One region of the Streptomyces sp. ALB3 genome, then DNA from elsewhere that is predicted to be linked to it. Evidence: predicted binding sites of a transcription regulator. Region 1 holds the regulator's gene; the other holds the start of a gene.
The links. Region 1 encodes HrcA, which represses chaperone genes, less so after heat shock. Its sites were predicted from a motif close to TTNGCACTCNGNNNNNCNGAGTGCNAA; they were not measured.
Positions count from the first base shown of each region.

Region 1 (5,752 bases):
GACCCGGTGCTTGCCGAAGCGGTCCTCCAGTGTGACCGTCGGCCCCTGGGCGGTCTTCTCGCACCGGACCACCGCCCCGCAGAAGCCGGTGACGGCCTCCTCGACGACCAGATCGGGCTCGGCGGGGACCTCGGGGGCGGGGGCGGACTTCTTCCACGGCAGAGTCAGATCCGGCTGGTAGCTGCGCATGGCACGACGATAAACGGGCGCCTGTTCACGACACGCCGAAGCGAGCCGCCAGCTGATCGCGCTGCGCCCGCACGAACGCCGCGTCCACCACCGCCCCGTGCCCCGGGACGTACAGCGCGTCCTCGCCGCCCAGCTCCAGCAGCCGGTCCAGCGCCGCCGGCCAGCGCGAGGGGACGGCGTCCCGCCCCGCCTGCGGTTCGCCGGACTCCTCGACCAGATCGCCGCAGAGCACCACGACGGGGGAGCCCGGCACCAGCACGGCGAGGTCGTGGCCGCTGTGACCGGGGCCCACGTTGGCCAGCAGCACCTGGAACCCGCCGCCGAGGTCGAGCGTCCACTCGCCGCTCACCTGATGCCGCGGAGCCACCAGCACGTCGGTGGCCGCAGTGGCGTCCGCCTCGCTCATGCCGTGCCGCAACGCGTCCGCGCGCAGCTCCTCGGCGCCCCGGCCCAGCAGCTCCGCCGTGCCGACCGCCCCGTAGACCTCCGCCCCGGAGAACGCGGCCGTGCCCAGGACATGGTCGAAGTGCGGATGGCTCAGTGCGATATGCGTCACCCTCCGGCCCAGCAGTGCCTCGGCCTGGGTCCGCAGCCCGGCGCCCTCCCGGAGCGACGAACCGGTGTCGTAGAGCAGCACACCGTCGGTACCCGCCACCAGCGCGGCGGTCGCGTCCCAGACGGGAAGGCGTCGCCGCCCCGAACCGTTGCCCAACCGCTCCCAGCCGAACTCTTCCCAAGAGGCGTCCATACGACGACGCTATCGGCAACGACCTGCGCAGTCCCGGGAGGGCGTGGCCGGTCGCCCTTGCCCCTGCCCCACCTCGCCCCCGTACACTGACCGGGGGGATGCTGGCACTCGAACGCACAGAGTGCCAGTCGGAAACCGAAGAACCACAGCTGGAGGTGTGCGCGGTGCTCAGCGAACGCAGACTCGAAGTGCTGCGTGCCATCGTCCAGGACTACGTCGGCACCGAGGAGCCCGTCGGCTCCAAGGCGCTCACGGAGCGGCACAGCCTCGGGGTCTCCCCGGCCACCGTGCGCAACGACATGGCGGTGCTGGAGGACGAGGGCTTCATCGCCCAGCCGCACACGAGTGCGGGACGCATTCCGACGGACAAGGGCTACCGTCTCTTCGTCGACAGACTCGCGGGCGTCAAGCCCCTGTCGTCGCCGGAGCGCCGGGCCATCCAGAACTTCCTCGACGGCGCGGTCGACCTCGACGACGTCGTGGGCCGCACGGTCCGGCTGCTCGCGCAGCTGACCAGGCAGGTGGCCGTCGTCCAGTACCCCTCGCTGACCCGGTCGACGGTCCGGCACGTGGAGCTGCTGTCGCTGGCTCCGGCCCGGCTGATGCTCGTCCTGATCACGGACACGGGCCGGGTCGAACAGCGTATGATCGACTGTCCTGCACCGTTCGGTGACTCGTCACTGGCCGATCTGCGGGCCCGGCTCAACAGCCGGGTCGTCGGGCGGCGCTTCGCGGACGTCCCGCAGCTGGTGCAGGACCTGCCGGAGTCCTTCGAGACCGAGGACCGGGGAACCGTATCGACGGTGCTCTCCGTCCTCCTCGAGACACTGGTCGAAGAGACGGAGGAGCGGCTGATCATCGGCGGCACCTCCAACCTCACCCGTTTCGGGCACGACTTCCCTGTGATGATCCGGCCGGTGCTGGAGGCATTGGAGGAGCAGGTCGTGCTGCTGAAGCTGCTCGGTGAGGCAACGGATTCGGGCATGACCGTACGGATCGGGCACGAGAACGCCCATGAGGGCCTCAACGCCACGTCCGTCGTCGCGGTCGGCTACGGTTCGGGCGACGAGGCAGTCGCCAAACTCGGCGTGGTCGGACCGACCCGCATGGACTACCCCGGAACGATGGGAGCGGTACGCGCAGTGGCACGTTACGTCGGACAGATCCTGGCGGAGTCGTAAGTGGCCACGGACTACTACGCCGTACTCGGCGTGCGCCGCGACGCATCTCAGGACGAGATCAAGAAGGCATTCCGTCGGCTCGCACGCGAGCTGCACCCGGATGTCAACCCGGATCCGAAGACCCAGGAGCGGTTCAAGGAGATCAACGCCGCCTACGAGGTGCTCTCGGACCCGCAGAAGAAGCAGGTCTACGACCTCGGCGGTGACCCGCTGTCCCAGTCGGGCGGCGGCGGTGGCGCGGGAGGGTTCGGAGCCGGCGGCTTCGGCAACTTCAGCGACATCATGGACGCGTTCTTCGGCAACGCGGCCCAGCGGGGGCCCCGTTCGCGGACCCGGCGCGGCCAGGACGCCATGATCCGGCTGGAGATCGACCTCAACGAGGCCGCCTTCGGTACGACCAAGGACATCCAGGTCGACACGGCGGTCGTCTGCACGACCTGCAGTGGCGAGGGCGCCGCCCCCGGCACCTCCGCGCAGACCTGTGACATGTGCCGCGGCCGCGGTGAGGTCTCCCAGGTCACCAGGTCCTTCCTGGGCCAGGTCATGACCTCGCGGCCCTGTCCGCAGTGCCAGGGCTTCGGCACGGTCGTACCGACCCCGTGCCCCGAGTGCGCCGGTGACGGCCGCATCCGCTCGCGGCGCACCCTCACCGTGAAGATCCCCGCCGGTGTCGACAACGGCACCCGGATCCAGCTGGCGGGCGAGGGCGAGGTCGGCCCCGGCGGCGGTCCCGCCGGCGATCTGTACGTCGAGATCCACGAGCTCTCCCACGCCGTGTTCCAGCGGCGCGGCGACGATCTGCACTGCACGGTCACCATCCCGATGACCGCCGCGGCGCTCGGCACCCAGGTGCCGCTGGAGACGCTCGACGGTCTGGAGGAGATCGACATCAGGCCGGGCACCCAGTCCGGCCAGTCGGTCCCGCTGCACGGGCGCGGCATCACGCACCTGCGCGGCGGCGGGCGCGGCGACCTGATCGTGCACGTCGAGGTGATGACCCCGACGAAGATGGACCCCGAGCAGGAGCGCCTCCTGCGGGAGCTGTCGAAGCTGCGCGGCGAGGAGCGGCCCACCGGCCAGTTCCAGCCGGGCCAGCAGGGACTCTTCTCCCGCCTGAAGGACGCCTTCAACGGCCGCTGATCCCCGTCGCCGCACCGCCCGCCGGTTCCTCACCGGCGGGCGGTGCCGTGCGTGTGGCGGCCGGTCCGCCGTCCGAAAGGGCTGATTCGGCACGATCCGCCGGACGTGGCACGATGCGGTCATGTCCTTGGCGCTGACGGATCTCTTCCGGTACCCGGTCGTGCAGGCCCCCATGGCGGGCGGCGTGTCACGCCCGGAGCTGGTCGCCGCCGTCGCCGAGGCCGGAGGACTCGGCCTCCTCGCCGCCGGCTACAAGACGGCGGACGGGATGTACAACGAGGTCAAGCAGCTCCGCAGGCTGACCGGCCGGCCCTTCGGCGTCAACCTCTTCATGCCGCATCCGCCGGTCGCCGACCCCAGCGCGGTCGATCTCTACCGCGACCAGCTCGCCGGTGAGGCCTCCTGGTACGAGACGCCCCTGGGAGACCCGGACTCCAGCGGCGACGACGGCTACGAGGCCAAGGTCGCGATCCTGCTGGAGGACCCCGTACCGCTGGTCTCCTTCACCTTCGGCTGTCCCACCCGCGAGGTGCTCGACGCGTTCGCCGCCGCCGGCACGCTCACCGTCGTCACGGTCACCTCGCCCCAGGAGGCCCGGAACGCCCAGTGGGCGGGCGCCGCCGCCCTCTGCGTCCAGGGCGGCGAGGCGGGCGGCCACCAGTCCACCCACCGCGACGACCCACAGGGCGGCCTCACCGGCACCGGACTGCTCACACTGATCGCCGAAGTCCGCGAGTCCTCGTCCCTGCCGGTCGTCGCGGCCGGAGGCCTGATGCGGGGCTCGCAGATCACGGCCGTCCTGGCGGCCGGGGCCGACGCGGCGCAGCTCGGTACGGCGTTCCTGCCGTGCCCCGAGTCGGGAGCCCACCCGCTGCACAAGCAGGCCCTCACCGACCCGCTGTTCGTGACGACGGCCCTGACCCGGGCCTTCTCCGGCCGTCCCGCACGCGGGCTGGTCAACCGGTTCGTACGGGAGCACGGCCCGTACGCCCCGGCCGCCTACCCGCAGGTGCACCACCTGACCAGCGGGCTGCGCAGGGCCGCCGCCCTGGCGGGGGACGCGCAGGGCATGGCCCTCTGGGCGGGCCAGGGCCACCGGATGGCACGCGAGATGCCCGCCGGGGAGCTCGTGGGCCTGCTCGCCGCCGAAATGGAAGCCGCACGTGCGGCAGTGAGTGGGAGGAGTGCCCGGTGACGGCACCGGTCTTCGTCGTGGAACAGCTGCCCGACGCACCAGAGTTCGTCCTGGAGGGTCCCGAAGGGCGGCACGCCGTCTCCGTGAAGCGGCTGAACCCGGGGGAGGACGTCGTCCTGACCGACGGGCGGGGCCGCTGGGCGGAAGGCGTCGTACGGGCGGCCGAGGGCAAGGACCGGCTCGTGGTCACCGGCCTCGCAGGCGTTCACGAGGAGCCGGCGCCCGCGCCCCGCATCACCGTCGTCCAGGCCCTGCCCAAGGGTGACCGCGGTGAGCTCGCCGTGGAGACGATGACCGAGACGGGCGTCGACGTGATCGTGCCCTGGCAGGCCGCCCGCTGCATCACGCAGTGGAAGGGTGACCGCGGGCTCAAGTCCCTGGCCAAGTGGCGCAGCACGGCGCGTGAGGCGGGAAAGCAGTCGCGCCGGGTGCGTTTCCCCGAGGTGGCCGAGGCCATGACGACCAGGCAGGTCGCCGCCCTGCTGGCAGGGGCCGACTTCGCGGGCGTCCTGCACGAGGACCGCGACAGCGGCAGCGAGCCGCTCGCCACCGCCCAGCTCCCCACCCACGGCACGATCGTGCTGGTCGTGGGTCCGGAGGGCGGGGTGTCGCCCCAGGAGCTGGCCGCCTTCGCCGGGGCGGGGGCGCCCCCTTACCGGCTCGGCCCCAGCGTGCTGCGCACCTCGACCGCGGGAACGGCCGCGGCGGCCCTGCTGATGGGACGCACCGGGCGCTGGAGCTGAGAGCCGTCCGCCGCGCCCCGGCCGGATAGCATGCCGGTGTACGGATCACAGGAGCGAACGACCGAGGAGGCCGGGCCATGGCGGGAGAGCCGCAGACCGACTGCCTGTTCTGCAAGATCGTTACAGGCGACATCCCGGCGACCGTCGTCCGCGAGAGCGAGACGACCGTCGCCTTCCGCGACATAAACCCCCAGGCCCCGACCCACGTCCTGGTCATCCCCAAGGCGCACTACCCGGACGCCGCCGCGCTCGCCGCCGCCGAACCGCAGACAGCCGCCGACGTGCTGCGCGAGGCGGGGCTGGTCGCCGCCGACGAGAAGCTCACCGGGAGCGGCTACCGCATCGTCCTCAACACCGGTGCCGGCGCCGGACAGACCGTGTTCCACGCGCACGCCCACGTCCTGGGCGGGCGCGGGATGCAGTGGCCCCCCGGATAGGGCCCCTCCCGACGGGTGACGCCGGTACGTGGCCTCTGGCGCCGTCCCCGGTGGCGCCCTCGTCCGCCGGCACCGGTCCTCCGCGTTCCGGCCCCGCGCGAACGGGGGAGCTGCGCCGG
Region 1 is NZ_JBISCE010000040.1:66,270-72,021, reverse strand. It holds gene ACHFIV_RS26090 (DUF3097 domain-containing protein) at 1-189, opposite strand, end outside; gene ACHFIV_RS26085 (MBL fold metallo-hydrolase) at 215-937, opposite strand; gene hrcA (heat-inducible transcriptional repressor HrcA) at 1,102-2,118, shown strand; gene dnaJ (molecular chaperone DnaJ) at 2,119-3,258, shown strand; gene ACHFIV_RS26070 (nitronate monooxygenase) at 3,380-4,453, shown strand; gene ACHFIV_RS26065 (16S rRNA (uracil(1498)-N(3))-methyltransferase) at 4,450-5,196, shown strand; gene ACHFIV_RS26060 (histidine triad nucleotide-binding protein) at 5,274-5,633, shown strand.

Region 2 (5,752 bases), on a different contig from region 1:
GCCAGTGGAGGTTGAGCAGCGGGCGCGCCACCAGCTCGGTCACCCGGCCGCCCTGGCCTGCCGCTTCGCCGAGCGGCCGGTCGTACATGGCCTTCACGAACTGCACCGAGGGGTCGGTCAGCAGCGGTCCGACGATCCCGGAGACGAAGTCCGCCGAGAACTCCCTGAGGTCCGCGTCGACGAAGCAGACGATGTCCCCGCTGGTCACGAGCAGCGAGCGCCACAGGACCTCGCCCTTGCCCGGCACGGTGGGGATCCTGGGGAGGATCGCGTCCCGGTGCACGACCCGGGCGCCTGCCCGCCGCGCCTCCCCGGCGGTGCCGTCGGTCGAACCCGAGTCGATCACCACCAGCTCGTCGACGAGCGGGACCTTCTCCATCAGCTCGCGACGGATCTCCGCGACGATCGCGCCGACCGTGGCCTCCTCGTTCAGCGCGGGCAGGACGACGCTCACGCGTGAGCGGTGCGGATCCCTGGCCCGAGCGGCCGTGAGCCGGTCGAGCGAGCGGTCGGCAGCTGACCAGGAACGCCTGGTCAGCCAGCATTCCACCTCTTCCAGCACGGTCGGTACTCCCTGTATGTGATCCATCTCGCGGTTCGGACGACTGTCTCGACCGTCAGGTGCTTCGGTTACAGTCTTGAACAACGCGGACGACTCTCGCATCTCGGGGTCCGCCTGCGGATAAACGCCCGGATCCCTGGTCCGGTGCCATAGCGCTCATCCAGAGGGACTGAGGGAACGGCCCGTTGAAGTCCCGGCAACCCTCCTGCCGACCGCGAGGTCACGGTGGGGAAGGTGCCAATTCCGTCTTGCGGCGAAATACGTCTCAAGGAAGATGAGGAGAAAGGGCCTCCGCCATCATGGCCGTGCAGACAGTTGCAGCGAACACCAATTCTTCCGCCGTGGACCTCGGTCCCGCCGCGGCGCTTTCCTGCCGCGAATGCGGCGAGCGTTTCGAGCTCGGCCCCATTTTCGCCTGTGCGTCCTGTTTCGGGCCGCTCGAAGTGGCCTACGACCTGCCGAGCGGCTCACCCGAAGAGCTGAAGAAGCGCATCGCCGAAGGCCCCGACAACATCTGGCGATACGCGCCGCTGCTGCCCGTCCCCTCGGATGTCGCGGACAAGCCCAACATCAACCCCGGTTTCACGAAGCTGGTCAAGGCGGACAACCTCGCCCGCGAGCTGGGCGTGACCGGCGGCCTGTACGTCAAGGACGACTCCGGCAACCCGACGCACTCCTTCAAGGACCGCGTCGTCGCCATCGCCGTCGAGGCGGCCCGCGCGTTCGGGTTCACCACCCTCTCCTGCTCCTCCACCGGCAACCTCGCCGGTGCGGTGGGCGCCGCCGCGGCCCGCGCCGGCTTCCGTTCCTGCGTGTTCATCCCGCACGACCTGGAGCAGGGCAAGGTCGTCATGGCCGCGGTCTACGGCGGCGAACTGGTCGGCATCGAGGGCAACTACGACGACGTCAACCGCTTCTGCTCGGAGCTCATCGGTGACCCGCTCGGCGAGGGCTGGGGCTTCGTCAACGTCAACCTGCGGCCGTACTACGGCGAGGGCTCCAAGACCCTGGCCTACGAGATCTGCGAGCAGCTGGGCTGGCGGCTGCCCGACCAGCTGGTCATCCCGATCGCGTCCGGATCGCAGCTCACGAAGATCGACAAGGGCCTGCAGGAGCTGATCAAGCTCGGGCTCGTCGAGGACAAGCCGTACAAGATCTTCGGCGCCCAGGCCGAGGGGTGCTCGCCGGTCTCCACCGCCTTCAAGGCCGGTCACGACGTCGTGCGTCCGCAGAAGCCGAACACCATCGCCAAGTCCCTGGCGATCGGCAACCCGGCCGACGGCCCGTACGTCCTGGACATCGCCCGCCGCACCGGTGGTGCCGTGGAGGACGTCAACGACGAGCAGGTCGTCGACGCGATCAAGCTGCTGGCCCGCACCGAGGGCATCTTCGCCGAGACCGCGGGCGGGGTGACGGTCGGTGTGACGAAGAAGCTGATCGACGCCGGGCTGCTCGACCCGACCCTGACCACCGTCGTCCTGAACACCGGCGACGGGCTCAAGACGCTCGACGCGGTCGCTCCCACGACCGGCCTGTCGGCGACGATCCGGCCCAGCCTGGACGCGTTCCGCGACGCGGGCCTCGCCGCCGCCAACTGACCACCCGAGACCGAAGGAAGGCACCCACATGAGCGTCAAGGTCCGTATCCCCACCATCCTCCGCACCTACACGGGCGGTCAGGCCGAGGTCCCGGCCGAGGGTGCGACCCTCTCCGAGGTCATCGCGTCTCTGGAGCAGAACCACCCGGGCATCGGTGCCCGCGTCCTGGACGACCAGGGCAAGCTGCGCCGCTTCGTCAACGTGTACGTCAACGACGACGACGTGCGCTTCGAGGGCGGTCTGGACGCGGTGACCCCGGACGGCGCGGGCGTCTCGATCATCCCGGCCGTCGCCGGAGGCTGACCGGACACGGGCCGGCTGCCCGGACGCGAGGACTGTCCCGTCATCCCGGGCGGGCGCACGACGACAGTCACGGCACCTCGCCGTGCTGTCGGAACGCCCGGATGTCCGGTACGCGGGCGTCCCTCCGCCGTGCGGCGCACCGCAGCTGACGCCGCACGCCGATCCACCAGGGCGTGCACAGGATGACCCCCTCCGCGAGCGAGAAACGGAGGGGGTCATTCTGCATGGTTGAGCACGGTAGAGTTGGGGAAGTCCCCGCAGCTGCCCGCACCGCCCGCATATGAGAATGCGCCCGGCCGCGACAAGAAGCAGCCAAAGTACGTGAACTCCTTGAGGCATAAGTGGCCTTTGTCAGGCCCGACTTGCCCTGGAATCCTATGAATCCAGCCTATGCGTGCGGTCACGTGTGCCCAGAATTCTCGTCCGATTGACCTGTTGCAGAGGGCAGTTGGGCAGATACATTCGGCCGCGGTCGACGCGTTCCGGCGCACGCCACCCTCTCCTGTCGGAGGGTGAGTTCTGACCCGGGCCCGCGAAGTGCGGTCTCGTGCAAGGGCCAGTAATAGGGGAGTTAGGCATGGCTCAGGGCACCGTCAAGTGGTTCAACGCGGAGAAGGGGTACGGCTTCATCGCGGTCGACGGTGGTGCGGATGTTTTCGTCCACTACAGCGCGATCCAGATGGACGGGTACCGCACCCTCGAAGAGGGTCAGCGAGTTGAGTTCGAGATCTCGCAGGGCCAGAAGGGGCCGCAGGCGGACATGGTCAAGCTCGCCGTCGGCTGAGCTCGGCGCGGTCGGCCAACGACACTACTCACGCACGTGAGGCCCGTACCCCCGCCGGGGTACGGGCCTCACGTGCGTCGCCGCCCGCGCCGGACGCCCGGAAGGCCTTCCGGGACCCGGCGGTGGGGGCCGCGCCCGCCGGTCGCCCGGCCGTCGCACCCGGCGAGCCTTCCCCGGAGGCGCTTGCACTCTCAGGGGTCGAGTGCTAATCATTGGCGTTAGCACTCTCCAGGTGAGAGTGACAGAACTTGGACCGGGCCGGTGAGGCCCGCAGGCCCAGTGGGGCAAGGAACCACTGAGCACGCTGGCCGTCCGTCGCGGGCGCCACTCGGTCCGGAGAAATCCACCCCTGTCCGGGAGGACCACTTCACATGGCCAAGATCATCGCGTTCGACGAGGAGGCACGGCGCGGTCTCGAGCGCGGGATGAACCAGCTCGCCGACGCCGTCAAGGTCACCCTCGGCCCCAAGGGCCGTAACGTCGTCCTCGAGAAGAAGTGGGGCGCGCCCACGATCACCAACGATGGTGTTTCCATCGCCAAGGAGATCGAGCTCGAGGACCCGTACGAGAAGATCGGTGCGGAGCTGGTCAAGGAGGTCGCCAAGAAGACGGACGACGTCGCCGGCGACGGTACGACCACCGCCACCGTTCTCGCTCAGGCGCTCGTCCGCGAGGGCCTGCGCAACGTCGCCGCCGGTGCCAACCCGATGGCTCTGAAGCGTGGCATCGAGAAGGCCGTCGAGGCCGTCTCCGCCGCTCTGCTGGAGCAGGCGAAGGACGTGGAGACCAAGGAGCAGATCGCTTCGACGGCCTCCATCTCCGCTGCCGACACCGAGATCGGCGCCAAGATCGCCGAGGCGATGGACAAGGTCGGCAAGGAAGGCGTCATCACCGTCGAGGAGTCCCAGACCTTCGGTCTGGAGCTGGAACTCACCGAGGGTATGCGCTTCGACAAGGGCTACATCTCGGCGTACTTCGCCACCGACATGGAGCGTATGGAGACGTCGTTCGACGACCCGTACATCCTGATCGTCAACTCCAAGATCAGCAACGTGAAGGACCTCCTTCCGCTGCTCGAGAAGGTCATGCAGTCGGGCAAGCCCCTGCTGATCATCGCGGAGGACGTCGAGGGCGAGGCCCTGTCGACCCTGGTCGTCAACAAGATCCGTGGCACCTTCAAGTCCGTCGCCGTCAAGGCTCCGGGCTTCGGTGACCGCCGCAAGGCCATGCTCGGCGACATCGCCATCCTCACCGGTGGCACCGTCATCTCCGAGGAGGTCGGTCTCAAGCTGGAGAACGCCGGCCTGGACCTGCTCGGCACCGCCCGCAAGGTCGTCATCACCAAGGACGAGACGACGATCGTCGACGGTGGCGGTGAAAGCGACCAGGTTCAGGGTCGCGTCAAGCAGATCCGTGCCGAGATCGAGAACTCCGACTCGGACTACGACCGCGAGAAGCTCCAGGAGCGCCTCGCGAAGCTGGCCGGCGGCGTGGCCGTCATCAAGGCCGGCGCCGCCACCGAGGTGGAGCTCAAGGAGCGCAAGCACCGCATCGAGGACGCGGTGCGCAACGCCAAGGCCGCCGTCGAGGAGGGCATCGTCGCCGGTGGTGGCGTGGCCCTGCTCCAGGCCTCGGCCGTCTTCGAGAAGCTCGACCTGACCGGTGACGAGGCCACGGGCGCCAACGCCGTGAAGCTCGCGCTGGAGGCCCCGCTCAAGCAGATCGCCGTCAACGGTGGTCTCGAGGGTGGCGTCATCGTCGAGAAGGTGCGCAACCTGCCGATCGGTCACGGCCTGAACGCCGCGACCGGCGAGTACGTCGACATGATCGCCGAGGGCATCATCGACCCGGCGAAGGTCACGCGCTCCGCCCTGCAGAACGCCGCGTCCATCGCCGCGCTCTTCCTGACCACCGAGGCCGTCATCGCCGACAAGCCGGAGAAGGCCTCCGCGGCCGCTCCGGGCGGCATGCCGGGCGGTGACATGGACTTCTGATCCTCGGATCAGCAGCTCCAGCGGTACCCGCAGTACCTGTACGACGCCGGCCCCCGGGACTCGTTCCCGGGGGCCGGCGTCGTTCCCGTGCGTGCCGGCCCCGGTGTGCCCGCCCCGGCCGGGCGGCAGGGGCGGGCGTCGAGCGGGAGCACTCCCGGAAGGTGAGGGTGGGGAGCGGCCCCCCACGCCCTCTCCCGTCAAGACTCGAACGCATGGCGACTTTGCGTGAGCCCAACTGCCTTCTGTGTCAGCTCTATTGACCTGAGGTTTCAGAAGTTTTACGTTCCTTGACACTTGAGAGCGCTCTCAGCCGCGTTCCGACCCCCCATGACGAGGTGCTGCCCATGCAAGCCTCCCTCTCCAGACCAGCAGCGGCGACGGTCCTGGCCATCGCTCTGGCCGCCGTGGGTCTGGGCCCTGCCGCGTCCCCGGCGGCAGCCGCCACCGTCCCCGCAGGTTCCGGCAGCTACACCGACAGCCGGCCCGCCGGTACCTCCGGCCCCACCACCA
Region 2 is NZ_JBISCE010000001.1:154,499-160,250, forward strand. It holds gene ACHFIV_RS00830 (glucosyl-3-phosphoglycerate synthase) at 1-562, opposite strand, end outside; SAM riboswitch class I at 716-843, shown strand; gene thrC (threonine synthase) at 862-2,160, shown strand; gene ACHFIV_RS00840 (MoaD/ThiS family protein) at 2,189-2,464, shown strand; gene ACHFIV_RS00845 (hypothetical protein) at 2,532-2,690, opposite strand; gene ACHFIV_RS00850 (cold-shock protein) at 3,042-3,248, shown strand; gene groL (chaperonin GroEL) at 3,620-5,242, shown strand; gene ACHFIV_RS00860 (glycosyl hydrolase) at 5,587-5,752, shown strand, end outside.
Region 2: a site for HrcA is predicted at 3,431-3,457, ahead of groL (chaperonin GroEL). Genes of this name have one in related genera too.